DNA from 3 places in the Franconibacter pulveris genome. Region 1 is predicted to be linked to each of the others. Evidence: predicted binding sites of a transcription regulator. Region 1 holds the regulator's gene; each other region holds the start of a gene.
What was found. Region 1 encodes Fur, which represses iron uptake genes when iron is present. Its sites were predicted from a motif close to ATAATAATGAGAACNACTATCAA; they were not measured.
Positions count from the first base shown of each region.

Region 2: the regulator Fur is predicted to act here: its motif matches at 6,243-6,265, upstream of efeU (iron uptake transporter permease EfeU).
Region 3: the regulator Fur is predicted to act here: its motif matches at 6,614-6,636, upstream of bfd (bacterioferritin-associated ferredoxin).

Region 1 is NZ_CM165555.1:1,365,877-1,375,792, forward strand. It holds gene glnS (glutamine--tRNA ligase) at 1-1,602, shown strand, start outside; gene chiP (chitoporin ChiP) at 1,989-3,386, shown strand; gene ACU4F7_RS06510 (beta-N-acetylhexosaminidase) at 3,436-6,084, shown strand; gene ACU4F7_RS06515 (helix-turn-helix domain-containing protein) at 6,137-6,748, opposite strand; gene fur (ferric iron uptake transcriptional regulator) at 7,084-7,530, opposite strand; gene fldA (flavodoxin FldA) at 7,830-8,360, opposite strand; gene ybfE (LexA regulated protein) at 8,516-8,797, opposite strand; gene ybfF (esterase) at 8,927-9,694, opposite strand; gene seqA (replication initiation negative regulator SeqA) at 9,879-9,916, shown strand, end outside.
Region 2 is NZ_CM165555.1:1,681,291-1,691,206, forward strand. It holds gene putA (trifunctional transcriptional regulator/proline dehydrogenase/L-glutamate gamma-semialdehyde dehydrogenase) at 1-2,262, opposite strand, end outside; gene putP (sodium/proline symporter PutP) at 2,682-4,190, shown strand; gene ACU4F7_RS07960 (DUF3574 domain-containing protein) at 4,327-4,749, shown strand; gene ACU4F7_RS07965 (NupC/NupG family nucleoside CNT transporter) at 4,780-5,964, opposite strand; gene efeU (iron uptake transporter permease EfeU) at 6,322-7,155, shown strand; gene efeO (iron uptake system protein EfeO) at 7,212-8,339, shown strand; gene efeB (iron uptake transporter deferrochelatase/peroxidase subunit) at 8,343-9,629, shown strand.
Region 3 is NZ_CM165555.1:4,242,294-4,252,209, reverse strand. It holds gene ACU4F7_RS20150 (helix-turn-helix transcriptional regulator) at 171-899, shown strand; gene tusD (sulfurtransferase complex subunit TusD) at 899-1,285, shown strand; gene tusC (sulfurtransferase complex subunit TusC) at 1,285-1,644, shown strand; gene tusB (sulfurtransferase complex subunit TusB) at 1,652-1,939, shown strand; gene rpsL (30S ribosomal protein S12) at 2,065-2,439, shown strand; gene rpsG (30S ribosomal protein S7) at 2,536-3,006, shown strand; gene fusA (elongation factor G) at 3,104-5,218, shown strand; gene tuf (elongation factor Tu) at 5,286-6,470, shown strand; gene bfd (bacterioferritin-associated ferredoxin) at 6,671-6,865, shown strand; gene bfr (bacterioferritin) at 6,937-7,413, shown strand; gene ACU4F7_RS20100 (prepilin peptidase) at 7,397-7,888, opposite strand; gene rpsJ (30S ribosomal protein S10) at 8,256-8,567, shown strand; gene rplC (50S ribosomal protein L3) at 8,600-9,229, shown strand; gene rplD (50S ribosomal protein L4) at 9,240-9,845, shown strand; gene rplW (50S ribosomal protein L23) at 9,842-9,916, shown strand, end outside.

The DNA.
Region 1 (9,916 bases):
GGTAAGCACACTACCATCTGCACCCGTTTTCCGCCGGAGCCGAACGGCTATCTGCATATCGGACACGCAAAATCTATCTGCCTGAACTTCGGCATCGCCCAGGATTACCAGGGCCAGTGCAATCTGCGTTTCGACGATACCAACCCGGTTAAAGAAGACATCGAATACGTCGAGTCAATCAAAAACGACGTGCAGTGGCTGGGCTTTCACTGGTCGGGCGACGTGCGCTATTCCTCTGACTACTTTGACCAGCTGCACAGCTATGCGATCGAACTGATTAATAAAGGCCTCGCTTACGTTGATGAGCTTTCGCCGGAGCAGATCCGCGAGTACCGCGGCACGCTGACGCAGCCGGGCAAAAACAGCCCGTACCGCGATCGCAGCGTGGAAGAGAACCTGGCGCTGTTTGAGAAAATGCGCAACGGCGAATTCGCCGAAGGCACCGCTTGCCTGCGCGCGAAAATCGATATGGCTTCGCCGTTTATCGTCATGCGCGACCCGGTGCTGTACCGCATTAAATTCGCTGAGCACCATCAGACCGGCAACAAGTGGTGCATCTATCCGATGTACGACTTTACCCACTGCATTTCCGATGCGCTGGAAGGCATTACCCATTCGCTGTGTACGCTGGAGTTCCAGGATAACCGCCGTCTCTATGACTGGGTTCTGGATAACATCACTATTCCGGTGCATCCGCGCCAGTACGAGTTTTCGCGTCTTAACCTTGAATACGCGGTGATGTCCAAGCGTAAGCTTAACCTGCTGGTGACCGACAAAATTGTGGAAGGCTGGGACGACCCGCGCATGCCGACCATTTCTGGCCTGCGCCGTCGCGGCTATACCGCCGCTGCTATTCGCGAGTTCTGCAAACGCATCGGCGTAACCAAGCAGGATAACACCGTCGAGATGGCGGCGCTGGAAGCCTGCATCCGTGAAGATCTCAACGAAAACGCGCCGCGCGCGATGGCCGTTATCGATCCCGTTAAGCTGGTGATTGAGAACTACCCGCAGGGCCAGACTGAACAGGTCGCCATGCCCAACCATCCGAACAAACCGGAAATGGGCAGCCGCGAGGTGCCGTTCTCTGGCGAAATCTGGATCGATCGTGCCGATTTCCGTGAAGAGGCCAACAAGCAGTACAAGCGCCTGGTGCTGGGTAAAGAAGTTCGCCTGCGCAACGCTTACGTCATTAAAGCTGAGCGTGTTGAAAAAGACGCGGAAGGCAACATCACCACCATCTACTGCTCTTACGATGCCGAAACGTTAAGTAAAGATCCGGCGGATGGCCGCAAAGTGAAAGGCGTTATCCATTGGGTTAGCGCACAGCACGCGCTGCCGGTAGAAATTCGTCTTTACGACCGCCTCTTTAGCGTGGCGAACCCGGGCGGAGCGGACGATTTCCTCTCGACCATCAACCCGGAGTCGCTGGTTATCAAACAGGGCTTTGCAGAGCCGGGTTTGAAAGAGGCGGAAGTGGGTAAGGCGTACCAGTTCGAGCGCGAAGGTTACTTCTGCCTCGACAGCCGCCACACCTCAGCCGATAAGCTGGTCTTTAACCGCACGGTAGGGCTTCGCGATACCTGGGCTAAAATCGGCGAATAAGTCGAACTGCAAAATAAAACGCCGCGCAATGCGGCGTTTTTCATTTCCGCAGCGCTGATTCGGCTTTTTATTAAAAACAATCGGGCAGTTTTTACTAATTATAATCTTTATAAATTCATCTAAATTAACTCATAGCAACCATCAATATAGATTGTGGTGATGCAAGGCCTTAATAAATAAAGTTATTGCATAAAGCATTTATTTTAATAAAAGCGCAAGAGTATTTATTTGTGCTTGGTGTCATATTCTGGCAATGCTGTGCAAACAAAAGATTGATAATTCATGTCACGAAAAATACTATTCGATAGTGTTAAAAAAATCATAAACATGCATTTGTTCTGTGTGAGAATTTTTTTTATAAGGTAATCATTGAGAAGGAATTTAATATGCCTCTTTTTATAAGGTGGCGCAGGGCGCGGCTATTATTACTGGCGAGCGTAAGCGCTTTATCTACTTTGAGTTTTACTCCCGCTGTTTATTCCACAGGCTTTATTGATGATTCAACGCTGACAGGCGGCCTCTATTACTGGCAGCGAGAACGAGACCGCAAGGATGTCATAGAGGATAAATATAAAACCAATCTCTCTCATTCAACCTGGAATGGCAATCTCGATTTTTCGTCAGGCTATGCGGCAGATCTGTTCGGCGTTGACGTGGCGCTCTTCACGGCAATTGAAATGGCGGAAAATGGCGACAGCGCGCATCCAAATGAAATCGCCTTTTCATCCAGCAATAAAGCTTACGATGAAGAGTGGTCCGGTGATAAAAGCGGAATAAGCCTTTATAAAGCCGCCGCGAAATTTAAATATGGCCCCTTATGGGCACGCGCCGGATATCTCCAGCCCTCCGGCCAAACGCTTCTGGCGCCGCACTGGAGCTTTATGCCGGGCACTTATCAGGGCGCGGAGGCGGGGGCCAGCGCGGACTACGGCGAGGCGGGCCTGCTCAGCTTCTCATATATGTGGAGCAACGCTTATAAAGCGCCGTGGCATCTTGAAATGGATAAATTTTACCAGAACGATAAAGCGACCCGCGTCGACTATCTCCATTCTTTAGGCGCGAAGTATGACTTCAAAAATAACTTTATTCTCGAAGCGGCTTTCGGCCAGGCGCAAGGCTACATTGACCAGTACTTTGCTAAAGCCAGTTATAAATTTGATATTGCGGGAAGGCCGCTCGCCGCCAGTTATCAATTCTACGGCGCCCGCGACAAAGTAAGCGACGGTTCCGGCAACGATATTTATGACGCCACGGCATGGCTGCAGGCGTTGACCTTTGGCTACAGGATGGGGCCGGTTGATTTGCGTCTGGAAGGGACCTGGGTCAAAGCCGACGGGCAACAAGGCTACTTTCTGCAACGCATGACGCCAACCTACGCCTCATCAAACGGTCGGCTGGATATCTGGTGGGATAACCGTTCTGACTTTAACGCCAACGGTGAGAAGGCGCTGTTCGTCGGCGCTATGTATGACCTTACCCACCTGAAGCTGGCGGGATGGTCTGTCGGCGCGTCTTACGCGTACGCCTGGGATGCTAAGCCCGGTTCCGCGCCGACCCGCGATGGCTATTACGATCCTGATTATCGTCTTAAGGAATCGGCTTACAGCCTTGATGCAATTTATACCTTCGTAGAAGGGCGCGCTAAAGGCGCCACGTTTAAGCTGCATTTCACGCAGTATGACAACCACTCCGCTATTCCCAGTTACGGTGGTGGCTATGGCAATATTTTTCAGGACGAACGCGACGTGAAATTTATGTTCATTGCGCCGTTCACCCTGTTCTGATGCTTCTCGCTTCATACTCATTAATGCTATCTCGCTCTGAGGGAACAAAATGAAGAGATTACAGCGTAGTGTTTTAGCGCTCGCTCTGGCCGGACTAATGAGCAGCGCCTGGGCAGACCAGGAACTGGCGAATAAACTGAGTCAGTTTACGCTTAATTATGCTGTGCAGGATAACCACGCGCAGCAACACGGGGTGGACTGCGCGGCGCTCGGCGCTGACTGGGCCGCCTGCAGTAAAGCCGTTATCACCTTAACTAACCATGGCGATGCGCTAGCCGACAGAAACTGGACTATCTGGTTTCACAGCATCCGGCAAATCCTGAAGGTGGATAATGAACAGTTTAAGGTCACCCATGTCATGGGCGATCTGCATAAGCTTGAACCCACCGATAAGTTCACGGGCTTTCCGGCAAACCAGTCCATCACTATTCCGATTATTAATGAGTACTGGCAGCTTTTTATTACCGACGTGCTTCCTCGCTGGTATGTCACCTCTGACGACAGTCGTCCCGTTATTATCGCCAACACCGATACGGAAGAACTGGCCCGGTTTGTCAGCCCGCTCGGTGAACAGTGGAAGCGCACGCCGGATGATAAAAATGTGCTGATGACCGCAGAGGCGCGCTATAACAAAAATAGCGATGTCGCTTTACCGGATGCTGCCGCGTTGCGAGGACAGATTGTTCCTACCCCTAAAACGGTTACGGTGCATACCGAAAATGTGGACTTAAGCCGCGGGGTCGCGCTCGACCTGGCTTCGCTGGCGCCTGCTTCCCGCGAGGCGGTGGCTTCGCGTTTCGCGCAGCTCGGCGTGAAAACCGGTCAGGGCTATCCGGTTAAGACGCTCGTTGCGCCAGGCGAATTTCAGAAACCTGAGGCGGTATCCGGCGCTTACCGTTTACAAATCAAGCCGCAGGAGACAAGGGTGACGGGATACGACGCCGCTGGCGTCTTCTACGGCCTGCAATCTTTGCTCTCACTGCTCCCGGCGCAAGGTGAGCCGCAAATCGCTACGCTTGAAGTGAGCGATGCGCCTCGCTTCAGCTGGCGCGCTATTCATCTGGACGTCGGACGCAATTTCCATTCAAAAGCGGCGGTGCTGCGTCTGCTGGATCAAATGGCCGCTTATAAACTCAACAAGTTTCATTTCCACCTGAGCGATGATGAAGGCTGGCGCCTGGAAATCCCCGGACTGCCGGAACTGACCGAAACAGGGGCGAAACGCTGCCATGACCTCAGTGAAAAACGCTGCCTTCTGCCGCAGTTGGGTTCGGGGCCTGAAAGCAATAACAACGGCAGCGGCTACTTCACGCGCGCTGATTATATTGAGATTGTGAAATACGCTGCTGCGCGGCATATCGAGGTTATCCCTGAAATTGATATGCCCGCGCATGCGAGGGCGGCCGTGGTATCGATGGAAGCGCGCTATGCCCGTTTAATGGAAGCGGGAAAAGCGCAGGAAGCAAACCACTACCGCCTGCTGGATCCCGCCGACACCTCAAACACGACAGGCGTTCAGTATTACGATCGAACCGGTTATCTGAATCCTTGTCTCGCTTCGTCACGCAACTTCGTCGACAAAGTCATCTCTGAGGTTCAGTTGATGCATAAAGAGGCGGGGCAACCTTTAACCGTCTGGCACGCCGGCGGCGACGAGGCGAAGAATATCTACCTGGGAACAGGGTATACCGACAAGTCCCATCCGGAAGAGGGGAAGGGGATTATCGATCTGAGTAAACAAAATAAGCCGTGGGAAAAATCACCTGCGTGTAAAAAGCTGCTTGAACGGGGCGAGGTGGCGGACGTTGAACACCTCTCCAGCTACTTTGGCATTGAGATCAGCAAGCTGGTAAATGCGCACGGCATCGGCGTCATGCAGGCCTGGCAGGATGGGTTGAAAGATGCGAAAGACGCCAGCGCGTTCAGTACCCGTCAGGTTAATGTTAACTTCTGGGACACGCTATTCTGGGGCGGCTTTGATACGGCAAACGACTGGGCGAATAAAGGTTTCAGGGTTATCGTCTCCAACCCTGACTACCTCTATCTGGATTTCCCCTATGAGGTAAATCCGGCGGAGAGCGGCTATTACTGGGGAACGCGGTTCAGCGACGAGCGTAAAATCTTCAGCTTTGCGCCAGACAACCTGCCGCAGAATGCGGAAACTTCCGTTGATCGCGATGGCAATACCTTCAGTGCGAAATCTGATAAGCCCTGGCCGGGCGCGCTGGGCCTTTCCGCTCAGCTCTGGAGCGAAGTCGTTCGTACCGATAAACAGATGGAGTACATGATCTATCCAAGGCTTATTGTTGTCGCTGAGCGCGCATGGCATCGCGCCGCCTGGGAGCAGGCTTATCAGGCGGGTCGCGAGTATAAGGGCCAGGAAACGCAGTGGGTGGATAAAAAAGCCCTCGCGTCAGACTGGGCCCGCTTTGCAAGCCTTATAGGCCACCGGGAGCTGGCGAAACTGGATAAAGCGGGCATCCAGTATCGTTTGCCGGTGCCGGGCGCCAGAGTGGAAAAAGGCATACTGGAAATAAACACCAGCCTGCCGGGGCTGGGTGCAGAATACTCCACGGATAACGGTAAAAGCTGGCTACGCTATGACAATAACGCGCGACCGCAGGTAGAGGGCGAAGTGCAGATTCGCGCGGTAAGCCCGGATGGTCAACGCTACAGCCGCGTCGATAGCGTTAAATAGCACCGTAATAAAAAGCCCGCCTGATGGCGGGCTTTTATCTTTCTGCAAAAGCTTACAGGCTTTCTGGCAGCGTACGCAGCCCGGTTAATTTTCCTTTACTTATTTCTACATAGTTATCATGCCGCAACTGCGACAACGTTTTCATCACCATGCTGCGAGAAAGGTTGGTTCGCTTAACGATATAATCGGCTACGTTAATTTTATTTCGCATAAATTCATCCATGGCGGCAAGCGTGACCAGATTGCCTTTAATCATGAGATAGCTATTATGCCCAAGCAATAATTCTTCACGATGGCAGAGTAAGTCGATAGACCAGGCCAGTACCTTATATAACTGTGGTTGACACTGATGGTTTTCTATTTCGCTCAGAAATTTATCAAAAGGAATGAGCTGGTAGTGGCACTCAGCATCGGCCTGAATTCTGAAATAGTTTTTATTATTAAGATTACGCGCAACGCCCAGAATAGACGGGGCGCTACATTTTTCAATCAGTAATCTATCGCTTTTACGCAATACGGAAAAAAGGCCACCACGAATAATGCAAACAAAGCCTTCACGCGTTGGAATAGACGTATTTTTCTCTGCGCGATACCAGTTACCGTAACCATTAAAGATATCGGACAGGCGATAAATTTCGGCAAGGGGTTTCTGAGGTATTACCATAACGGCGACCTATATATAAGTATATTATTGGAATAAATAACGAGGGGCTATTCTAATAGAGTTGATTTTTTTACTGCAATACAGGCCAGTGGCGTTGCAAGCCCGAATGGGGCGCTTAAGGGAGGTAACTGATTGAATGGTAAAATAATTTACTTTTTCTGAAAATAAAAAGTAAGAAAAAGATAAGATAAAATAAGTTCTTGACCAGTATATTAAAATAGCAAGCATCAAGAAAATGGACTATTAGCGTCGCGTCTGCCTGATAAAGGTGTAAAAAAAGCCGACATACTATGTCGGCTTATTAACAAAAAGTAAAAACGGAACGCTATTTTCGCTTACTTTGTGTCGTGCGCGTGCTCGTTTTCGCGGCAGTCGCCATCGGCACAGTGGCCATAGAGATAGAGGCTATGGTTGGTCAGACGAATGCCATGGCGGGAAGCGATTTCACGCTGACGCGCTTCGATAGAGTCGTCGCTAAACTCGATAACTTTGCCGCAGTCGAGGCAGATCAGGTGGTCATGATGATGCTGTTGAGTCAGTTCGAAAACGGATTTGCCGCCTTCAAAATTATGACGCGTTACGATACCCGCATCGTCAAACTGATTCAGCACACGGTAAACGGTCGCGAGACCAATCTCTTCGCCCATGTCAATGAGGCGCTTGTATAAGTCTTCCGCACTGACATGATGGTTTACTGGCTCCTGCAACACTTCAAGGATTTTCAGTCGAGGAAGCGTGACTTTCAGGCCAGCCTTCTTTAATGCGGTGTTATTGTCAGTCATGCGGAATCTGTCCTGTTGCTAAACGGTGTGCTCCGGAGAGCTTAAGATCGGATGCGCTGAAGATGAATGCGACTCATTATAGAACTGACAGGCCCAAATGAAAACCGCAAGCGTCCAGCAATAGTGCTTTTCAAAACGTGGCGAGCGCGGCGCTTGCCGTCTCGTTACCCGATAATCCTGAAGGGTATTGTACAGATATGCGGATAAAAGTTAAAAATTTGTAGCAATCATTTTTATCGCTTTTATCTATCAATGAAGTGAAAACGGCGATAAAAAATACATTTATCGCCGTTTCACGATTAGGCGTTAATGATTTCCTGCAGGTGCAGTTCTTCAGAAACTTGCTTAACCCATTTTTCGACGCGTTCAGCGGTCAGTTCGGGCTGACGATCTTCATCAATGGCAAGGCCAACAAAGTGATTGTCATCGGCAAGACCTTTAGAGGCTTCAAAGTGGTAACCTTCCGTCGGCCAGTGACCCACAATAGTGGCGCCGCGCGGTTCAATAATGTCGCGAATGGTGCCGAGCGCATCGCAGAAATATTCCGCGTAGTCTTCCTGATCGCCGCAGCCGAAGAGCGCGACCAGCTTGCCATTGAAGTCAATCTCTTCAAGGGTCGGGAAGAAATCATCCCAGTCGCACTGCGCTTCGCCGTAGTACCAGGTCGGGATGCCAAGCAGCAGGATATCGAAACCTTCCAGATCTTCTTTGCTGCTCTTGGCAATATCGTGCACTTCAGCAACGTCTTTCCCGAGCTGTTTCTGAATAACTTTTGCGATATTTTCGGTGTTGCCGGTGTCGCTGCCGAAAAAAATGCCTACGATTGCCATGAGAAAAATAACCTCTTGAATCCTAATGATATGGTAGTGGCAAAATGCCCACAGATAGGGCAATCATAGCAGAACAGAGAAGAGGGCGGAAACTGCTATCACGGTGGGGTGCACACTCTGACACATTTCCATACAAGAAAAAGGGTCTTAAGGGCTCAGCTATTCAGCGCCTTGAGTTGTGCCAGCAAAATTTCTTCGATCAATTCGCTGCGACTCATGTTGCGCGCCTGCGCCAGTTGCGTCAGGGCGTCAACCGCTTCCGCGTTAAGTTTTAACTCTACGCGTTTAAGCCCGCGAACTTTGTCGCGCTTGAGCTGGTTCCGTTTGTTGATGCGCAACTGTTCGTCACGCGACAGCGGATTGGTTTTCGGGCGACCCGGGCGACGCTCGTCCGCGAACAGATCTAATGTCGTACGGTCCGTTTGTTCTTTGGCCATGATTTGACTACTGACAGGGGAAACAGGCTGCCGGAGCGGATGCCCGGGTGTCATTCAGCGCGCCATCATACATCAGGGAACGAGGCGCGCCAACGCGTTAGCGGCATGTTAGCGCCAGTCGCCTTGTTTTTAATCAGTTTCCAGGAAGCGACGAATGGCGCGCAATACGGCTTCGGGCTTTTCGGCATGCACCCAGTGCCCGGCGCCGGCAATGACATGCGCTCGTGCCGCAGGGAACTGCTTAAGCAAGGCCTCGCGGTGCTTTTCCTGTACGTAAGGCGAAGCGCCGCCAGCGATAAACAGCGAAGGGCCATGCCACGCCGGCACCTCCTGCCAGCCAACAATGTGGGCATACTGCTCCCAAAGCGTCGGCACATTGAAACGCCATTCACCGTCAGCGAAAGATTTCAGCAGAAACTGAACGACGCCCTCTTCAGAGAGGTACTCGCGCATAATGGCGGCCGCCTGCTGGCGCGTCGCGGCGCCCGCGTCGCTTACCGCGCGGATGGCGGCGAAAATTTCATCGTGACGTCGTACCTGATAGTCGACAGGCGCGATATCAATCGCCACCAGTTTGACGATGCGCTCCGGTATCAGCGCGGTCACGGCCATTGCCGCTTTGCCGCCCATGGAGTGCCCGATAAGAACCGCGTTATCAAGCTGGTGGGCATCCAGGGTTTCCACAATATCCTGCGCCATAGCGGGATACGTCATCTCATCGCTACGCGGCGAAAGACCGTGGTTACGCATATCGACCTGCAGCACGTCGCGATCTTTCACCAGATCGCGAGCCAGCACGCCGAGGTTATCCAGACTGCCAAACAGGCCGTGAATCAAAACGACAGGCGAATTGTTATTCGGTTGTTGCGCAGATTGCATTCGGGTATTCAATTTCATGGCAAAGTTCTTTTTTTGCATCTGAAAGGTTAGGGTATCATGTTGACCATTCTGCCGTCCGGCTGCAAGGAGCCAGTTAATTCCGACTTTTGCCGCCCCTCCAGGTGTGACGCTATCCGCTGTTGGGTTTTACTTCTATAATCCCAACGACTTGTATTCAGAAAAGATATTGCACTGGATTAAGATGAAAACGATTGAAGTTGATGACGAGCTGTATCGCTA
Region 2 (9,916 bases), 320 kb from region 1:
TGCGTAGTAATAGAGGAAGTCTACCGCCTCGCGCACTTCCGCGATGGCGTTGCTGAAGGTTTTGCCCGCTTCGCGCACCAGGATGCCGATAAGCGTCTGCATCTGGTCTTCCATCAGCACGGCGGCGCGTTCAAGAATGGCGGCGCGCTCCTGCGGTGGGGTGGCGAACCAGATTGGCGCGCTGTTCACGGCGTTATCCAGCGCCTGCGAGACTTCCGCGTCGGTGGCTTCACGCGCGTAGCCGACGATATCTTTCGGCTCCGCCGGGTTAATCACCGGCGTCAGCTCGCCTGCTTCCACCGCGGTTTCCAGCACCGGCAGCGCCTGCCATTTGTGCGCGGCGCTGTTAAGCAGCGCGGAGGAGAGCGAAGCCAGACGGTGCTCGTTTGAGAGATCAAGCCCTGTCGAGTTAATGCGGCCTTCGCCGTAGAGATCGTGCGGCAGTGGGATTTTCGGGTGCGGCAGGCCCGCTTTCCCTTCCTGCGCCGCCAGTTTTTCCACCGCGGCGACCGGGTCCGCCACAAGTTCATCCAGCGGCAGCGTGGTATCGGCGATGCGGTTGACGAACGAGGTATTGGCGCCGTTTTCCAGCAGACGACGCACCAGATAGGCGAGCAGGGTTTCATGCGTGCCTACCGGAGCATAAATACGGCACGGCCGGTTCAGCTTGCCGTCCGCCACTTTCCCCACCACCTGTTCGTAGAGCGGCTCGCCCATGCCGTGCAGGCACTGGAATTCATACTGGCCGGGGTAGTAGTTCTGGCCCGCCAGGTTATAAATCGCCGCCAGCGTATGGGCGTTATGGGTCGCGAACTGCGGATAAATAAGGTTCGGCACCGCCAGCAGCTTTTTCGCGCAGGCGAGGTAGGAGATATCGGTGTAAACCTTGCGGGTGTAAACCGGGTAGCCTTCAAGGCCTTCCATCTGGGCGCGTTTGATTTCGCTGTCCCAGTAAGCGCCTTTCACCAGACGGATCATCAGGCGACGGCGGCTGCGGGTAGCGAGATCGATTAAGTAATCAATCACAAACGGGCAGCGCTTCTGGTAAGCCTGAATAACAAACCCGATGCCGTTCCAGCCCGCCAGCTCCGGCTCAAAGCAGAGTTTTTCCAGCAGGTCGAGGGAGATCTCCAGGCGGTCCGCCTCTTCGGCGTCGATGTTAATGCCGATGTCATACTGGCGCGCCAGCAGGGTGAGCGACTTCAGGCGCGGGTAAAGTTCTTCCATTACGCGGTCATACTGCGCGCGGCTGTAGCGCGGGTGCAGCGCCGAAAGCTTAATGGAGATGCCCGGGCCTTCATAAATGCCGCGACCGTTAGAGGCTTTACCGATGGCGTGGATCGCCTGCTGGTAAGAGACCATGTAAGCCTGCGCATCGGCGGCGGTCAGCGCCGCTTCGCCGAGCATATCGTAAGAGTAGCGGAACCCTTTTTCTTCGAGCTTGCGGGCGTTGGCCAGCGCCTCGGCGATGGTTTCACCGGTCACGAACTGCTCGCCCATCAGGCGCATCGCCATGTCCACGCCTTTGCGGATAAGCGGCTCGCCGCTCTTGCCGATGATGCGGTTGAGCGAGCGCGACAGGCTGGCTTCGTTATGGGTGGAGACCAGACGACCCGTAAAGAGCAGACCCCAGGTGGCGGCGTTAACAAACAGCGAAGGGCTGCGGCCAATGTGAGACTGCCAGTTGCCGTTGCTGATTTTGTCGCGGATCAGCGCGTCGCGGGTCGCTTTATCTGGAATACGCAGCAGCGCTTCGGCAAGGCACATCAGCGCCACCCCTTCCTGAGAAGAGAGCGAGAACTCCTGCAGCAGGCTCTGCACCATGCCCGCGCGCCCGGAAGCGGTCTTCTGGTTGCGCAGCTTCTCTGCAAGCTTATAAGCGAGTTGATGCGTCTGCTCCGCCACCGGCGCAGGCAGGCGCGCCTGCTCAAGCAGCATTGGCACGGCGTCCGTTTCCGCACGGCGGTAAGCGCCGGTTATTGCGGCGCGGTTGACCGACTGCGGCAGGATCTGCTCGGCGAATTCCAGGAAGGGCTGATGCGTCTCTTCCGGTTGGACGATGTTTTCTTCGCTCTCATTGGCCGCGCCCGCCAGCAGGGCAGGCAGCTCCGGCAGCGTATCGTCGCTTTCGAGTCGTTCAAGATAATTGAAAATAGCCTGCTTAATCAGCCAGTGCGGCGTGCGGTCTATTTTGGTTGCGGCGGCTTTGATGCGCTCACGGGTTGCATCATCCAGCTTGACCCCCATGGTAGTGGTGCCCATGCCTTTAGCTCCTGTTTTCTTCGCGTTTTTATCTGCGGTTAACGTTATCCGGCACTATCCATCATGTTGCAACTTTGTGCAACCATGTTAAATGTGACCTCGCCAGCAAGCTCAAAAATGAATGAAATGTTAAATATGAAATTGCTATGACCGCTCAGACGCCACCGCGCTATAAGCTGATATTCCGGGCCTGGTTAACATTTTTTGGTGGTGCAACCGCTAAAAGCGTGAGCGAGTGCAACCTCCTGCAAAATGGCATTTTTAGCAGAGATGTAATTGTTGTAAATGGTGTGTTAAATCGATTGTGAATGAAAACCGCTTCCGGCAGGATACTGCCGCGAAACGAAAACGACGATAACAGCACCGCTGCGTTCCGGCGGTGACAAGCCGAAACTGGCCAGATTAGACGGAGAAGTGAAATGACAGCGAGTACACCTATGCTGGTGACTTTCCTTGTTTATATCTTTGGGATGATATTAATAGGGTTTATTGCGTGGCGTTCGACCAAAAACTTTGACGATTACATCCTTGGCGGGCGCAGCCTTGGCAGCGTGGTAACGGCGCTGTCGGCAGGGGCGTCTGATATGTCCGGCTGGCTGTTGATGGGCCTGCCTGGCGCCATTTTCCTCTCCGGGATTTCAGAAAGCTGGATTGCCATCGGCCTGACGCTGGGCGCCTGGATCAACTGGAAGCTGGTGGCAGGGCGGTTGCGCGTGCACACCGAGGCGAACAATAACGCGCTGACGTTACCGGATTATTTCACTGGCCGTTTCGAAGATAAAAGCCGCGTGCTGCGCATCATCTCCGCGCTGGTTATCCTGCTGTTCTTCACCATCTACTGCGCCTCCGGCATTGTGGCAGGCGCGCGCCTGTTTGAAAGCACCTTCGGCATGAGTTATGAAACCGCGCTGTGGGCAGGCGCTGCGGCGACCATTCTCTACACCTTTATCGGCGGCTTCCTCGCGGTAAGCTGGACTGACACGGTGCAGGCGAGCCTGATGATTTTCGCCCTGATCCTGACCCCGGTGTTTGTTATTCTCGCCGTCGGCGGCCTGGACGACTCGCTGATGGTTATCAAGCAAAAGAGCATCGAGAACGTCGATATGCTCAAGGGCTTAAACCTGGTGGCGATTATTTCGCTGATGGGCTGGGGGCTTGGCTACTTCGGCCAGCCGCACATTCTGGCGCGCTTTATGGCGGCGGACTCTCATCACACCATTGTTAACGCGCGTCGCATCTCCATGACCTGGATGATCCTCTGCCTTGCGGGTGCCGTGGCGGTGGGCTTCTTCGGCATCGCCTACTTTAACAACCACCCGGAGCAGGCGGCGGCGGTGAACCAGAACGGCGAGCGCGTCTTTATCGAGCTGGCGCAAATTCTCTTTAACCCGTGGATCGCCGGCATTCTGCTCTCCGCTATCCTCGCGGCGGTGATGTCCACCCTGAGCTGCCAGCTGCTGGTCTGCTCCAGCGCGATTACTGAAGATCTCTACAAAGCCTTCCTGCGTAAAAACGCGACGCAGAAAGAGCTGGTATGGGTGGGGCGTCTGATGGTGCTGGTGGTGGCGCTGGTTGCCATTGCGCTGGCGGCGAACCCGGAAAACCGCGTGCTTGGGCTGGTGAGCTACGCCTGGGCGGGCTTCGGCGCCGCATTCGGTCCGGTAGTGCTGTTCTCGGTGATGTGGTCGCGCATGACCCGCAACGGCGCGCTGGCAGGCATGATTATCGGCGCGGTGACCGTTATCGTCTGGAAGCAGTTCGCCTGGCTGAACCTGTATGAAATCATTCCGGGCTTTGTTTTCGCAAGCCTTGGCATCGTGGTCTTTAGTCTGCTGGACAAAGCGCCGTCCGTCACGATGCGGTCCCGCTTTGAAAAAGCGGACGCGGAATACCACACCGCGCCGCCTTCTAAACTGCAGGCTGATTAAGCCTTCGCAAGCAAACCCGCCGAAAGGCGGGTTTTTTGTTTGTAATCAAAAAAATAGTCTAAGGCATCCCTTGCCTGGCGCGGCAAAGTGTTATTTCATCCTGTTTTCCACCCATCACTAAAAGGCAGGGAAAAAGATGACTGGCAAAGCGTTGTTAGGCCTTACGCTTGCGGCGTTGCTGACAGGCTGCACGGCGCATTCAGGCGAAGCGGAGCCGAAGCAGGCGTGCGCGGCGCAAAATCGCATGATGCAGACCACGCTCTATTTTGGCCTCAGCCGGCCCGCTGGCCCGGCTATCACCGGCAAGGAGTGGCAAGGTTTTGTCGATACCGACGTCACCCCGCGCTTTCGCGATGGCCTGACGGTGTTTGACGCGCGCGGCCAGTGGCTGGGCAGCGATGGCAACGTGGCGCGCGAGCCGAGCAAGGCGCTGGTGCTCATTCATGACCGCAACGACACAAGCGAGCGGGAGATAGAAGCCCTGCGCGCGATATATAAAACCCGTTTTGCGCAGGAATCCGTTATGCGGGTGGATCAGAGCGTGTGCGTACAGTTTTGAGATAAAGGCGGGGAAGGTCCCGCCTTTTGCTTACAGCACCAGGCCTGCGAACGCGGCGGAAAGCAGGCTGACTAACGTTGCGCCATACACCAGGCGCAAGCCAAAGCGCGAAACCACGTTGCCCTGCGGCTCGTTTAGCCCTTTTATGGCGCCCGCGACGATGCCGATAGAGGCAAAATTGGCAAACGACACCAGAAACACCGACAGAATGCCAAGACCGCGCGGCGACAGGGTGGCGGCGATTTTTTGCAGCTCAATCATGGCGACAAACTCATTCGCCACAAGTTTAGTGGCCATAATGCCGCCCGCCTTCAGGGCGTCTGCCGCCGGAATGCCAACGAGCCAGGCTAACGGGTAGAACACATAGCCAAGCAGTTGCTGGAAGCTCTGGCCGAACAGCGCCAGAAACAGCGCGTTCACGGCGCTGATAATGGCGATAAAACCAATCAGCATCGCCAGAATAATCATCGCCACCTTAAAGCCCGCAAGAATGTACTCGCCGAGCATTTCAAAAAAACTCTGGGACTCATGCAGTTTCTCAAGCCGCACTTCCGGTTCGTCGTGCGGGCGCGCCGGATTGATGACGGAAAGAATAATAAACGTGCTGAACAGGTTAAGCACCAATGCCGCGACCACATATTTCGCCTCGATCATCGTCATGTAGGCGCCGACGATAGAGAGCGAAACGGTCGACATGGCGGTAGCCGCCATCGTAAACAGACGGCGCGAAGAGAGATCCGCCAGCACGCCTTTATAAGCGATAAAGTTTTCCGACTGGCCGAGCACCAGCGAACTCACCGCGTTGAACGACTCGAGCTTGCCCATGCCGTTGATTTTTGAAAGCAAGGTGCCGATAACGCGAATGAACACCGGCAAGATGCGCCAGTGTTGCAGAATGCCAATCAGCGCCGAGATAAAGACGATAGGGCAGAGCACGCCAAGAAACACAAAGGCGAGGCCTTTCTGGCTCATGCCGCCAAAGACGAAATCGGTGCCTTCAGCGGCAAAATGCAGCAGCGAAGAGAAGCCGCCCGCGACGCTTTGAATCAGCCATAACCCCGCTTGCGCATGCAAAAAGAACCAGGCGAACGCCGCTTCGATAAGCATAAGCTGAAGAATATAACGAACGCGGATGTTTTTACGGTCAAAGCTTGTAAGCCAGGCAAGCGCCAGGATAGCCGCCGCGGCGAAAATAAAGTGCAATAGAGTTGTCATAGTTACGCAGGTGATTGAAAGAAAAATAGTTAGCCACAGATAAAACGGCCGGTAAACAGCGCGCTAAGCATAATTTCCCGCATCGTTATCTGGCAAACGGAATAAGCGGGGATGGGAAGGCGCTTGCGAAGGCGAGGCCATATTTGCGCATGTTGCACAGGCGTTATTACCGGTTCGAACACGCGTGAGAGCGGGATAATCCGACAGCGTGATTACTCAACTTCGCAACTTTTACACTTCGTCATAATTCCCGGCACATTTTGCTTGTATTTCTTCTTTTGCTAATGATAATCACTTTCACTCACATTTACCTTTCTTTGCAACAGTTGACCTGATTTCACACTTAAGGGTGCCGGGATGTTTGTTCCATTTCTTATTATGCTGCGCGAAGGGCTGGAAGCTGCGCTTATTGTCAGCCTTATCGCCAGTTACCTGAAGCGCACGCAGCGCGGGCAATGGCTTGGCGTCATGTGGATAGGCGTGTTTCTCGCCGCCGCGCTCTGCCTTGGGCTGGGTATTTTCATCAACGAAACCACCGGCGAGTTCCCGCAAAAAGAGCAGGAGCTGTTTGAAGGCATCGTGGCGGTGATTGCGGTATTGATCCTCACTTATATGGTTTTCTGGATGCGCAAAGTGGCGCGCAACGTGAAAGGGGAGCTGGAGCAGGCGGTAGACAAGGCGCTCAAGCGCGGCGGCAACCAAAGCTGGGCGCTGATCCTGATGGTCTTTTTCGCCGTGGCGCGCGAAGGGCTGGAGTCGGTCTTTTTCCTGCTGGCGGCCTTTGGCCAGGATCTCGGCGTCTGGCCGCCGCTTGGCGCCATGTTGGGGCTGGCGACGGCAGTGGTGCTCGGTTTCCTGCTTTACTGGGGCGGCATCCGCCTTAACCTTGGGACCTTTTTCAGATGGACGAGCCTCTTTATTCTGCTGGTAGCGGCGGGGCTGGCGGCGGGCGCCATTCGCGCGTTTCACGAGGCGGGGCTGTGGAACCGCTTTCAGGAGGTGGCTTTCGACCTAAGCCAGGTGCTGAGCACGCATTCGCTCTTCGGCACGCTGCTGGAGTCGGTATTCGGCTACCAGGAAGCGCCCACGGTGAGCGAAGTGGCGGTCTGGCTGATTTATCTGCTGCCCGCGCTGGCTATTTTCTTTATGCCGACCCGCGTGGTGGCGCAGCCTTCCGGCAACGCAAACTGATTATAACAGGCGCGTCGCGCCTTTTTAGTTACAACATACTTTTATAGGGAATGGTCATGACGAGACACTTTCGCCGCAGCGCGCTGCAGTTGACGACGCTTGCGCTCTTATCTTCCGCCTTTGCCGTCAACGCGGCTGATATTCCACAGGTTAAGGTCACGGTAAACGACAAGCAGTGCGAGCCGATGACGCTTACCGTCAACGCGGGCAAAACCCAGTTCCTGATCCTCAACCACAGCCAGAAAGCGCTGGAGTGGGAGATCCTCAAAGGGGTGATGGTCGTGGAAGAGCGCGAGAACATTGCGCCAGGCTTCAGCCAGAAAATGACGGCGAACCTGGAGCCAGGCGAATATGACATGACCTGCGGCCTGCTGAGCAACCCTAAAGGCAAGCTCATCGTGAAAGCAGCGGGCGGCGCGCAGCCAGCGGCGAAAAGCGATTTGATGTCGCTTGAAGGCGCCATCACCCAGTATAAAGCGTATGTTACCGCCGAAACCGCCGCGCTGGTGGAAGGCACCAAAGCCTTTACCGACGCGGTGAAAGCGGGCGACATCGAAAAAGCGAAATCGCTTTACGCCCCGACGCGCCAGCATTACGAGCGCATTGAGCCTATCGCCGAGCTTTTCTCTGACCTCGACGGCAGCATCGATGCCCGTGAGGACGATTATGAGCAGAAAGCGGCAGACCCGAAATTCACCGGTTTCCACCGTCTGGAAAAAGCGCTGTTTGGCGATAACAGCGTGAAGGGAATGGATACCTATGCCGACCAGCTTTACCGCGACGTTCAGGATCTGCAAAAACGCATCAGCGAGCTCGCTTTCCCGCCGGGTAAAGTCGTAGGCGGCGCGGCCGGGCTGATTGAAGAAGTGGCGGCGAGCAAAATTAGCGGTGAAGAAGATCGTTACAGCCACACCGATCTGTGGGATTTCCAGGCGAATGTGGAAGGCTCGCAGAAGATTGTCGAGCTGTTGCGTCCGCAGTTGCAAAAAGACAACGCGGAACTGCTGGCGAAAGTGGACGCCAACTTTAAGAAGGTCAATACCATCCTCGCGAAGTACCGCGCCAAAGAAGGGTTTGAAACTTACGACAAGCTGACCGACGCCGATCGTAACGCGCTGAAAGGGCCGGTGACGGCGCTGGCTGAAGACCTCTCCCTGCTGCGTGGCGTGCTCGGTCTGGACTAAAGCATGAACGACGCGACAAAACACCCGAACGCGCCGGAGCCGGCGCGTCGTCGACTGCTGAAAGGGCTCGGACTGCTTGGCGGGGCGCTGGCCGTTACGGGCGGCTGTCCGGTGGCGCACGGCGCTAAGCCTTCAGCGCCGCCAGGCACGCTCTCGCCGGATGGCCGTCAGGAAAAGCAGCCTTTTTACGGCCCGCATCAGGCGGGCATCGTCACGCCGCAACAGGCCGCCATGATGCTGGTGGCTTTCGATGTGCTGGCCGCGGACAAGGCCGATCTGGAGCGCCTGTTTCGTCTGCTGACGAAGCGTATCGCTTTCTTAACCGAAGGCGGTCCGGCGCCGCAAACGCCCAACCCGCGATTGCCGCCGATGGATTCCGGTATTCTTGGCGATGTTATCGCGCCGGATAACCTGACGATTACCGTTTCAGTCGGTCATTCTCTGTTTGACGAACGCTTCGGGCTGGCGGCGCAGATGCCGAAAAAGCTGCAAAAGATGACGCGTTTTCCGAACGATTCGCTGGATGCGGCGCTCTGCCATGGCGATCTGCTGCTGCAAATTTGCGCCAATACCCAGGATACGGTTATTCACGCGCTGCGCGACATTATCAAACACACGCCGGATCTCCTGAGCGTGCGCTGGAAGCGGGAGGGGTTTATCTCCGACCACGCGGCGCGCAGCCGGGGTAAAGAAACGCCGATTAATCTGCTCGGCTTCAAGGATGGCACGGCCAATCCGGATACGCAGAATGCCAGACTGATGGACAACATCCTGTGGGTGACGCCGGATCAGGGCGAACCCGCCTGGGCAGCAGGCGGCAGCTATCAGGCGGTGCGCATCATTCAGTTTCATGTCGAGTTCTGGGACCGCACGCCGCTTAAGGAGCAGCAAACCATCTTTGGGCGCGAAAAGCACAGCGGGGCGCCGCTTGGCATGCAGCATGAGCACGACGTGCCGGACTACGCGAGCGACCCGGACGGCGAGGTTATCGCGCTGGATAGCCATATCAGGCTGGCCAACCCGCGCACGCCGGAAACCCAGTCCAGCCTGATGCTGCGCCGGGGCTACAGCTACTCGCTCGGCGTCACCAATTCCGGTCAGCTTGATATGGGGCTGCTGTTTGTCTGCTATCAGCATGACCTGGAAAAAGGCTTTTTAAGCGTCCAGAAACGGCTGAACGGCGAAGCGCTGGAAGAGTATGTGAAACCCATCGGCGGCGGTTATTTCTTTGCCCTTCCGGGCGTTAGTGATAACGCGCATTATCTTGCCGAAGGGCTGCTGCAGGCCTGACCCCTCTCCCCGCCGCGTCAGGCGGGGACACCTTCTTACATCTTCTGTTTCATTTGTTAACACTTTACTGGCGCAGCCGGGATAAGAATTTTACTATGACTATAGTGTTGATACTTTTCTGTAATATTTCTGTGTCATAAAAAGTGCATCGTCAGAAAAGACTTAAAAAGTTAAAAATAAGTAAAATCTATGTTGCTTTTATGAAAAAATTTGATGTACTTAGAGCAGATGCGGTAGTTCCCGGTTGTGAACAGTTTTTTCACTATGGAGATCGCGAATGGTAGTGT
Region 3 (9,916 bases), 1.8 Mb from region 1:
GCTTCGAGCCGCCGCCCAATTGGGCGGCGGTTTTTTATTTTGAGCACGATATAATAAAAACTGGAAAGCACATCTTACGCTGTATTACTTTAGCGGTCTGTGTAACAACTGAGTGATGAGTCTGCCCTGACTGAAAACGACAGGCTCTCTGTAGAGGGTGGTATTTTTTCATGTCCAATTCGCTTTTAACCAATGAAACCAGCGAACTTGATTTGCTGGATCAACGTCCTTTTGATCAAACCGACTTCGATATCCTTAAATCTTATGAAGCGGTGGTGGACGGGTTAGCGATGCTCATCGGCTCCCATTGTGAAATCGTCCTGCATTCGCTTCAGGATCTTAAATGCTCGGCGATCCGCATCGCCAACGGTGAACACACTGGCCGTAAAATCGGCTCGCCGATTACCGATCTCGCGTTGCGCATGCTCCATGATATGACCGGCGCAGACAGCAGCGTCTCCAAATGCTATTTCACTCGCGCTAAAAGCGGCGTGTTGATGAAGTCGGTGACCATCGCTATTCGCAATCGTGACCATCGCGTCATTGGCCTGCTGTGCATCAATATGAACCTGGACGTCCCTTTCTCGCAGATCATGAGCACCTTCGTTCCGCCTGAAACTCAGGATCAGGAAGTGCCTTCTTCCGTTAACTTCGCCTCGTCGGTAGAAGATCTGGTGACGCAGACGCTGGAGTTCACCATTGAAGAGGTGAATGCGGACCGTAACGTGTCTAACAATGCCAAGAACCGCCAGATTGTGCTCAACCTGTATGAGAAAGGCATCTTCGATATTAAGGATGCGATAAACCAGGTCGCAGATCGGCTGAATATCTCCAAGCACACGGTCTACCTTTATATCCGCCAGTTCAAGAACGGGGACTTTCAGGGGCAGGATCGCTGATGCGTTTTGCCCTGATGGTGACAGGACCGGCCTATGGAACACAGCAGGCCAGTTCCGCTTACCAGTTCGCCGAGGCTTTACTTGCCGAAGGCCATACGCTTGTCAGCGTCTTTTTTTATCGGGAAGGGGTGTACAACGCCAACCAGTTGACCTTGCCGGCAAGTGACGAGTTTGATTTGGTTCGCGCCTGGCAGCAGCTTCATAACCGGCATGGCGCTGAATTGCATATCTGCGTAGCGGCTGCGCTGCGACGTGGCGTAACGGATGAAAGCGAAGCGAAGCAGGCGGGTCTGCCGGCTGCCAATCTCCAGCCCGGCTTTACCTTAAGCGGTCTTGGCGCGCTGGCGGAAGCGACGCTGACCTGCGACAGAGTGGTGCAGTTCTGATGAAACGCGTGGCTTTTCTGTTTACCTCTGCTCCTCACGGCTCTTCCGCCGGCAGAGAGGGGCTGGATGCGCTATTAGCGACTTCCGCGCTGACGGAAGATATCGGCGTCTTTTTTCTGAGCGACGGTGTGATGCAAATCTTGCCTGGTCAGAATCCGAAAAAAATCCTCGCGCGTGACTACATTTCGACGTTTAAAGTACTGCCCCTGTATGACATCGACCAGTGCTGGGTGTGCGCGCAGTCGCTGCGTGAACGCGGCATCCCCGCCGGGCAGGATTTTGTTATCGAGGCAGAGGCGCTGGAGCCAGAGGCGCTTCGCACCCGCCTCGATGAGTTTGATGTGTTGTTAACTTTCTGAGGCTGGCATGCTGCATACGCTTTCTCATTCTCCCTGGCAGTGCGACGTTGAGGCGTTGCTGCGTACGCTTAGCGCTGGCGACGACCTGCTGCTGATTCAGGATGGCGTGCTGGCCGGTATTAAAGGCAGCCGCTTCCTTGAATTATTGCTTAGCGCCCCCATCTCTGTGTACGCGTTGAACGATGACATCGAAGCGCGTGGCTTGTCCGCTCAATTTTCGAACAGTATCGACAGGGTTGGCTATACTCATTTCGTCAGCCTCACGGTAAAACATCGCAATCAAATCGCCTGGTAACGCCGGGATCGCTGTATATTTCTTGACACCTTTTCGGCTCAGCCCTAAAATTCCGCGTCCTCATATTATATGGGGACGATTTATTACGTGTTTACGAAGCAAAAGCTAAAACCAGGAGCTATTTAATGGCAACAGTTAACCAGCTGGTACGCAAACCACGCTCTCGCAAAGTTGCAAAAAGCAACGTGCCGGCGCTGGAAGCATGCCCGCAAAAACGTGGCGTATGTACTCGCGTATATACCACCACCCCGAAAAAACCGAACTCCGCGCTGCGTAAAGTATGCCGTGTTCGTCTGACTAACGGTTTTGAAGTGACTTCCTACATCGGTGGTGAAGGTCACAACCTGCAGGAGCACTCCGTGATCCTGATCCGTGGCGGTCGTGTTAAAGACCTCCCGGGTGTTCGTTACCACACCGTTCGTGGTGCGCTTGACTGCTCCGGCGTTAAAGACCGTAAGCAGGCTCGCTCCAAGTACGGCGTGAAGCGTCCTAAGGCTTAATGGTTCTCCGTTAAGTAAGGCCAAACGTTTTATTTTTAATGTCAAACTAAACTCGTAGAGTTTTGGACAATCCTGAATTAACAACGGAGTATTTCCATGCCACGTCGTCGCGTCATTGGTCAGCGTAAAATTCTGCCGGATCCGAAGTTCGGATCAGAACTGCTGGCTAAATTTGTGAACATCCTGATGGTAGATGGTAAAAAATCTACTGCCGAAGCAATCGTATACAGCGCGCTGGAGACCCTGGCTCAGCGTTCTGGTAAATCTGAACTGGAAGCTTTCGAAGTAGCTCTCGAAAACGTGCGCCCGACTGTCGAAGTTAAGTCTCGCCGCGTTGGTGGTTCTACTTATCAGGTACCAGTTGAAGTCCGTCCGGTTCGCCGCAATGCTCTGGCAATGCGTTGGATCGTTGAAGCTGCTCGTAAACGCGGTGATAAATCCATGGCTCTGCGCCTGGCGAACGAACTTTCTGATGCTGCAGACAACAAAGGTACTGCAGTTAAGAAACGTGAAGACGTTCACCGTATGGCAGAAGCCAACAAGGCGTTCGCACACTACCGTTGGTAATCCCTTCGGCATGTTAGTCACCAGACGGGCGCTTGAGATAAGTCGCCCGTTCTGGGTAACTTAATCTGAGCGCCTAAAGAAACAAACGAGGAATCAAATGGCTCGTACAACACCCATCGCACGCTATCGTAACATCGGTATCAGTGCGCATATCGACGCCGGTAAGACCACTACTACCGAACGTATTCTGTTCTACACCGGTGTAAACCACAAAATCGGTGAAGTTCATGACGGCGCCGCAACCATGGACTGGATGGAGCAGGAGCAGGAGCGTGGTATCACCATTACCTCCGCTGCGACTACCGCATTCTGGTCTGGTATGGCTAAGCAGTATGAACCGCATCGTATCAACATCATCGACACCCCGGGGCACGTTGACTTCACCATCGAAGTAGAACGTTCCATGCGTGTTCTTGACGGTGCGGTAATGGTTTACTGCGCAGTTGGTGGTGTTCAGCCGCAGTCTGAAACCGTATGGCGTCAGGCTAACAAATACAAAGTTCCGCGTATCGCGTTCGTTAACAAAATGGACCGTATGGGCGCGAACTTCCTGAAAGTCGTTAACCAGATCAAAACCCGTCTGGGCGCGAACCCGGTTCCGCTGCAGCTGGCGATTGGCGCTGAAGAAGGCTTCACCGGTGTTGTTGACCTGGTGAAAATGAAAGCCATCAACTGGAACGACGCAGACCAGGGCGTAACCTTCGAATACGAAGATATCCCGGCTGAGATGCAGGACCTGGCTGACGAATGGCACCAGAACCTGATCGAATCCGCAGCTGAAGCTTCTGAAGAGCTGATGGAGAAATACCTGGGTGGTGAAGAACTGACTGAAGAAGAGATTAAATCCGCTCTGCGTCAGCGTGTTCTTAACAACGAAATCATCCTGGTAACCTGTGGTTCTGCGTTCAAGAACAAAGGTGTTCAGGCGATGCTGGATGCGGTAGTTGACTACCTGCCGTCCCCGGTAGACGTTCCTGCGATCAACGGTATCCTGGACGACGGTAAAGACACTCCGGCTGAGCGTCACGCAAGCGACGACGAGCCGTTCTCTGCACTGGCGTTTAAAATTGCTACCGACCCGTTCGTTGGTAACCTGACGTTCTTCCGCGTGTATTCTGGCGTGGTTAACTCCGGTGACACCATCCTGAACTCCGTGAAAGCTGCTCGTGAGCGTTTCGGTCGTATCGTACAGATGCATGCGAACAAACGTGAAGAGATTAAAGAAGTTCGTGCAGGCGACATCGCTGCTGCTATCGGTCTGAAAGACGTGACTACTGGTGACACCCTGTGTGACCCGAATGCGCCGATCATTCTGGAGCGTATGGAGTTCCCTGAGCCGGTAATCTCTATCGCGGTTGAACCGAAAACCAAAGCTGACCAGGAAAAAATGGGTCTGGCTCTGGGCCGTCTGGCTAAAGAAGACCCGTCTTTCCGTGTATGGACTGACGAAGAATCTAACCAGACCATCATCGCTGGTATGGGTGAACTGCACCTGGACATCATCGTTGACCGTATGAAGCGCGAGTTCAACGTTGAAGCTAACGTAGGTAAACCTCAGGTTGCTTACCGCGAAGCGATTCGCAGCAAAGTTACCGATATCGAAGGTAAACACGCTAAGCAGTCTGGTGGTCGCGGTCAGTATGGTCATGTTGTTATCGACATGTACCCGCTGGAGCCGGGCTCAAATCCGAAAGGTTACGAGTTCATCAACGACATCAAAGGCGGCGTAATTCCTGGCGAATACATCCCGGCCGTTGATAAAGGTATCCAGGAGCAGCTGAAGTCTGGCCCGCTGGCTGGTTATCCGGTAGTTGACATGGGCGTGCGTCTGCACTTCGGTTCTTACCACGACGTTGACTCCTCTGAACTGGCGTTTAAACTGGCTGCTTCTATCGCCTTTAAAGAAGGCTTTAAGAAAGCAAACCCAGTTCTGCTTGAGCCGATCATGAAGGTTGAAGTAGAAACTCCGGAAGAGAACACCGGTGACGTTATCGGTGACTTGAGCCGTCGTCGCGGTATGCTGCGTGGTCAGGAGTCCGAAGTAACTGGCGTTAAGATCCACGCTGAAGTTCCGCTGTCTGAAATGTTCGGATATGCAACTCAGCTGCGTTCTCTGACCAAAGGTCGTGCATCATACACTATGGAATTCCTGAAGTATGATGATGCGCCGAACAACGTTGCTCAGGCCGTAATCGAAGCCCGTGGTAAATAAGCCGCAGGGTTAAAAACAAAGTCCCGTGCCCCCTCGATGAGGGGGCGCTATAGTAAGGAATATAGCCGTGTCTAAAGAAAAATTTGAACGTACAAAACCGCACGTCAACGTCGGTACTATCGGCCACGTTGACCATGGTAAAACTACCCTGACTGCTGCCATCACTACCGTTCTGGCTAAAACCTACGGTGGTTCTGCTCGTGCATTCGATCAGATCGATAACGCGCCGGAAGAGAAAGCTCGTGGTATCACCATCAACACCTCTCACGTTGAATACGACACCCCGACCCGTCACTACGCGCACGTTGACTGCCCGGGCCACGCCGACTACGTGAAAAACATGATCACCGGTGCTGCTCAGATGGACGGCGCTATCCTGGTTGTTGCTGCGACTGACGGCCCGATGCCGCAGACCCGTGAGCACATCCTGCTGGGTCGTCAGGTAGGCGTTCCGTACATCATCGTGTTCCTGAACAAGTGCGACATGGTTGATGACGAAGAGCTGCTGGAACTGGTAGAGATGGAAGTTCGCGAACTGCTGTCTCAGTACGACTTCCCGGGCGACGACACCCCGATCGTACGTGGTTCCGCTCTGAAAGCGCTGGAAGGCGACGCTGAGTGGGAAGCGAAAATCATCGAACTGGCTGGCTTCCTGGATTCCTACATCCCGGAACCGGAGCGCGCAATTGACAAGCCGTTCCTGCTGCCGATCGAAGACGTATTCTCCATCTCCGGTCGTGGTACCGTTGTTACCGGTCGTGTAGAGCGCGGTATCATCAAAGTGGGTGAAGAAGTTGAAATTGTTGGTATCAAGGATACCGCGAAATCCACCTGTACCGGTGTTGAAATGTTCCGCAAACTGCTGGACGAAGGCCGTGCGGGCGAGAACGTTGGCGTTCTGCTGCGTGGTATCAAGCGTGAAGAAATCGAACGTGGCCAGGTACTGGCGAAGCCGGGCACCATCAAGCCGCACACCAAGTTCGAATCTGAAGTGTACATTCTGTCCAAAGATGAAGGCGGCCGTCACACTCCGTTCTTCAAAGGCTACCGTCCGCAGTTCTACTTCCGTACCACTGACGTGACTGGCACCATCGAACTGCCGGAAGGCGTGGAGATGGTAATGCCGGGCGACAACATCAAAATGGTTGTTACCCTGATCCACCCGATCGCGATGGACGACGGTCTGCGTTTCGCAATCCGCGAAGGCGGCCGTACCGTTGGCGCGGGCGTGGTTGCTAAAGTTCTGGGTTAATTCTCCTGAACGGAAAAGGGCGCTTCGGCGCCCTTTTTTATTGCCCTGACTTCTTTAAACAGGCCACTTTCACAGAGTGCCGTATCTGTCACATTTGTTCGCACTTATCTTAAATTTCCCCTACGGGCAGCCGCCGCTGTGCTATTGTAATCATAACTATTCTCATTTACACTTTGAGCATAAATTAAACGGGAGCCATCATGTACGTTTGTTTGTGTAACGGTGTAAGTGATAAAAAAATTCGTGAGGCGGTACGCCAGTTTCACCCCCAGTCTTTTCAGCAGCTTCGGAAATTTATCCCGGTCGGCAACCAATGCGGTAAATGCGTGCGAGCTGCGCGTGAAATAATGCAGGAAGAGCTGATACAGATCCCGGAATACAAAGAGATTGCCTGAAGCTTTATCTTTTTTTTGACTTACTCCGCAGCGCATCTACGCTTCAAGTAGTGGAAGCGGAGGGAAGAAAAATGAAAGGTGATATTAAGATAATAACTTATCTCAATAAATTATTGGGAAATGAGCTGGTCGCAATTAATCAGTACTTTCTCCATGCGAGAATGTTTAAGAACTGGGGCCTGATGCGCCTCAATGATGTTGAATACCACGAATCAATCGATGAAATGAAACATGCCGATCAATATATTGAGAGGATTTTGTTTCTGGAAGGTATTCCCAATCTGCAGGACCTGGGAAAACTTCACATCGGTGAGGATGTTGAAGAGATGCTGCGCTCAGACCTCGCACTTGAGATGGAGGGGGCGAAGGATCTGCGTGAAGCTATCGCTTATGCTGACAGCATCCATGACTACGTCAGCCGTGACATGATGATCAAAATTCTTGCCGACGAAGAGCATCATATTGACTGGCTGGAGACGGAGTTAGACCTCATCAGCAAGATTGGTCTGCAAAACTACATCCAGTCCCAAATCAAAGAAGAGTCTTGATGCTTTGCTCTACCGGTGCGTAAAAAGTTCGGCAACTGACAATCAACCCCGCAGCGACCAGAAAAGGTCCAAATGGCTGCGGGGTTTTTAATATCTGTTGCCGATGGAAGAGTGTCGCGCCCGCAATAAGGGCGATAAGTCCGCCGGCGGCGGCAAGAAAAACAATGGCTGCGATCTCCTGCCAGCCATGCCAGGCTCCGAGAGCGGCGAGTAGCTTCACATCGCCAAACCCCAGTCCTTCATAACCTCGCCATCTTCTAAAAACCCAGGATACAGTCCAGAAGAAAAGATAGCCTGCTATCGCTCCGCTTACGGCAGCCTGTAAAAATTCGTTCTTCCAGAGCAGATAAAAAGCCAGACCGCTCCAGAGAAGAGGGCAGGTGAGGCGATCCGGTAAGAATCCCGTTTTATAGTCCGTCCAGGCCAATCGCAGACTCAGCAGGTAATAAAGGCTAATAAATAGAAGAGCTACCATAACAACGCCTCGCTTTGTTTTGCGCTCATCCTAGAGGCGTTTCTGGAAGAAAAAAGGGTGATGAAAAAAAAGCACGGCGCTCCTTCTGATATTTCTCCAGATGTTGCACCGCATTGCAGCGATGAACGAGAAAGCTCCCGTGCGCTTATTTTATAATCACTACTTGCGCCTGCGTGAGATTTACGTATAATGCGCGGGCCTGTCATTAATGACGGCCGGTTCAATCAGAACCCTGGCAACGTCTTTTTTGTTGCCAACAATGTTCCCAATCGGGGAACTACGCAAGAACGGTTACACTCCCCCATCAATCGTAATGGGTGCGAGGAGTAATCATTTTCGTCTATAAAATAATTGGAGCTCTGGTCTCATGCAGAACCAAAGAATCCGTATCCGCCTGAAAGCGTTTGATCATCGCCTGATCGATCAATCAACTGCGGAAATCGTCGAGACTGCTAAGCGCACTGGTGCGCAAGTCCGTGGTCCGATCCCGCTGCCGACCCGCAAAGAGCGCTTCACCGTTCTGATCTCCCCGCACGTTAACAAAGACGCGCGCGATCAGTACGAAATCCGCACTCACAAGCGTCTGGTTGACATCGTTGAGCCAACCGAGAAAACCGTTGATGCTCTGATGCGTCTGGATCTGGCTGCCGGTGTAGACGTGCAGATCAGCCTGGGTTAATCAGGTCATTGAGCGATTGAGAGGTTGAAACAATGATTGGTTTAGTCGGTAAAAAAGTGGGTATGACCCGCATCTTCACTGAAGAAGGCGTTTCTATCCCAGTAACCGTTATCGAAGTTGAAGCAAACCGCGTTACTCAGGTTAAAGATCTGGCTAACGATGGCTACCGCGCTGTACAGGTTACCACCGGTGCTAAAAAAGCTAACCGCGTAACCAAGCCGGAAGCGGGTCACTTCGCTAAAGCTGGCGTAGAAGCCGGCCGTGGTCTGTGGGAATTCCGCCTCGCTGATGGCGAAGAATACACCGTAGGTCAGAGCATTAGCGTTGAGCTGTTTGCTGAAGTTAAAAAAGTAGACGTAACTGGCACCTCTAAAGGTAAAGGTTTCGCAGGTACCGTTAAGCGCTGGAACTTCCGTACCCAGGACGCTACTCACGGTAACTCCTTGTCTCACCGCGTTCCGGGTTCTATCGGTCAGAACCAGACTCCGGGCAAAGTGTTCAAAGGCAAGAAAATGGCAGGTCAGCTGGGTAACGAGCGTGTAACCGTTCAGAGCCTGGACGTAGTACGTGTTGACGCTGAGCGCAACCTGCTGCTGGTTAAAGGTGCTGTCCCGGGTGCGACCGGTAGCGACCTGATCGTTAAACCAGCTGTGAAGGCGTGAGGAGATAGCAATGGAATTAGTACTGAAAGACGCGCAGAGCGCGCTGACTGTTTCCGAAACTACCTTCGGTCGTGATTTCAACGAAGCGCTGGTACACCAGGTTGTAGTTGCTTACGCAGCTGGTGCTCGTCAGGGTACTCGTGCTCAGAAGACCCGTGCTGAAGTGACTGGCTCCGGTAAAAAACCGTGGCGCCAGAAAGGTACTGGCCGTGCGCGTTCCGGTTCCATCAAGAGCCCGATCTGGCGCTCTGGTGGCGTAACCTTCGCTGCGCGTCCGCAGGACCACAGTCAAAAAGTTAACAAAAAGATGTACCGCGGCGCGCTGAAAAGCATCCTGTCCGAACTGGTACGTCAGGATCGTCTGATCGTAGTCGAAAAGTTCTCTGTAGAAGCGCCGAAAACCAAGCTGCTGGCACAGAAACTGAAAGACATGGCTCTGGAAGATGTGCTGATCATCACCGGTGAACTGGACGAGAACCTGTTCCTGGCTGCGCGCAACCTGCACAAGGTTGACGTACGCGATGCTGCAGGTATCGACCCGGTTAGCCTGATCGCCTTCGACAAAGTCGTAATGACTGCTGATGCTGTTAAGCAAGTTGAGGAGATGCTGGCATGATTCGTGAAGAACGTCTGCTGAAGGTGCTGCGCGCACCGCACGTTTCTGAAAAAGCGTCTACTGCGATGGAA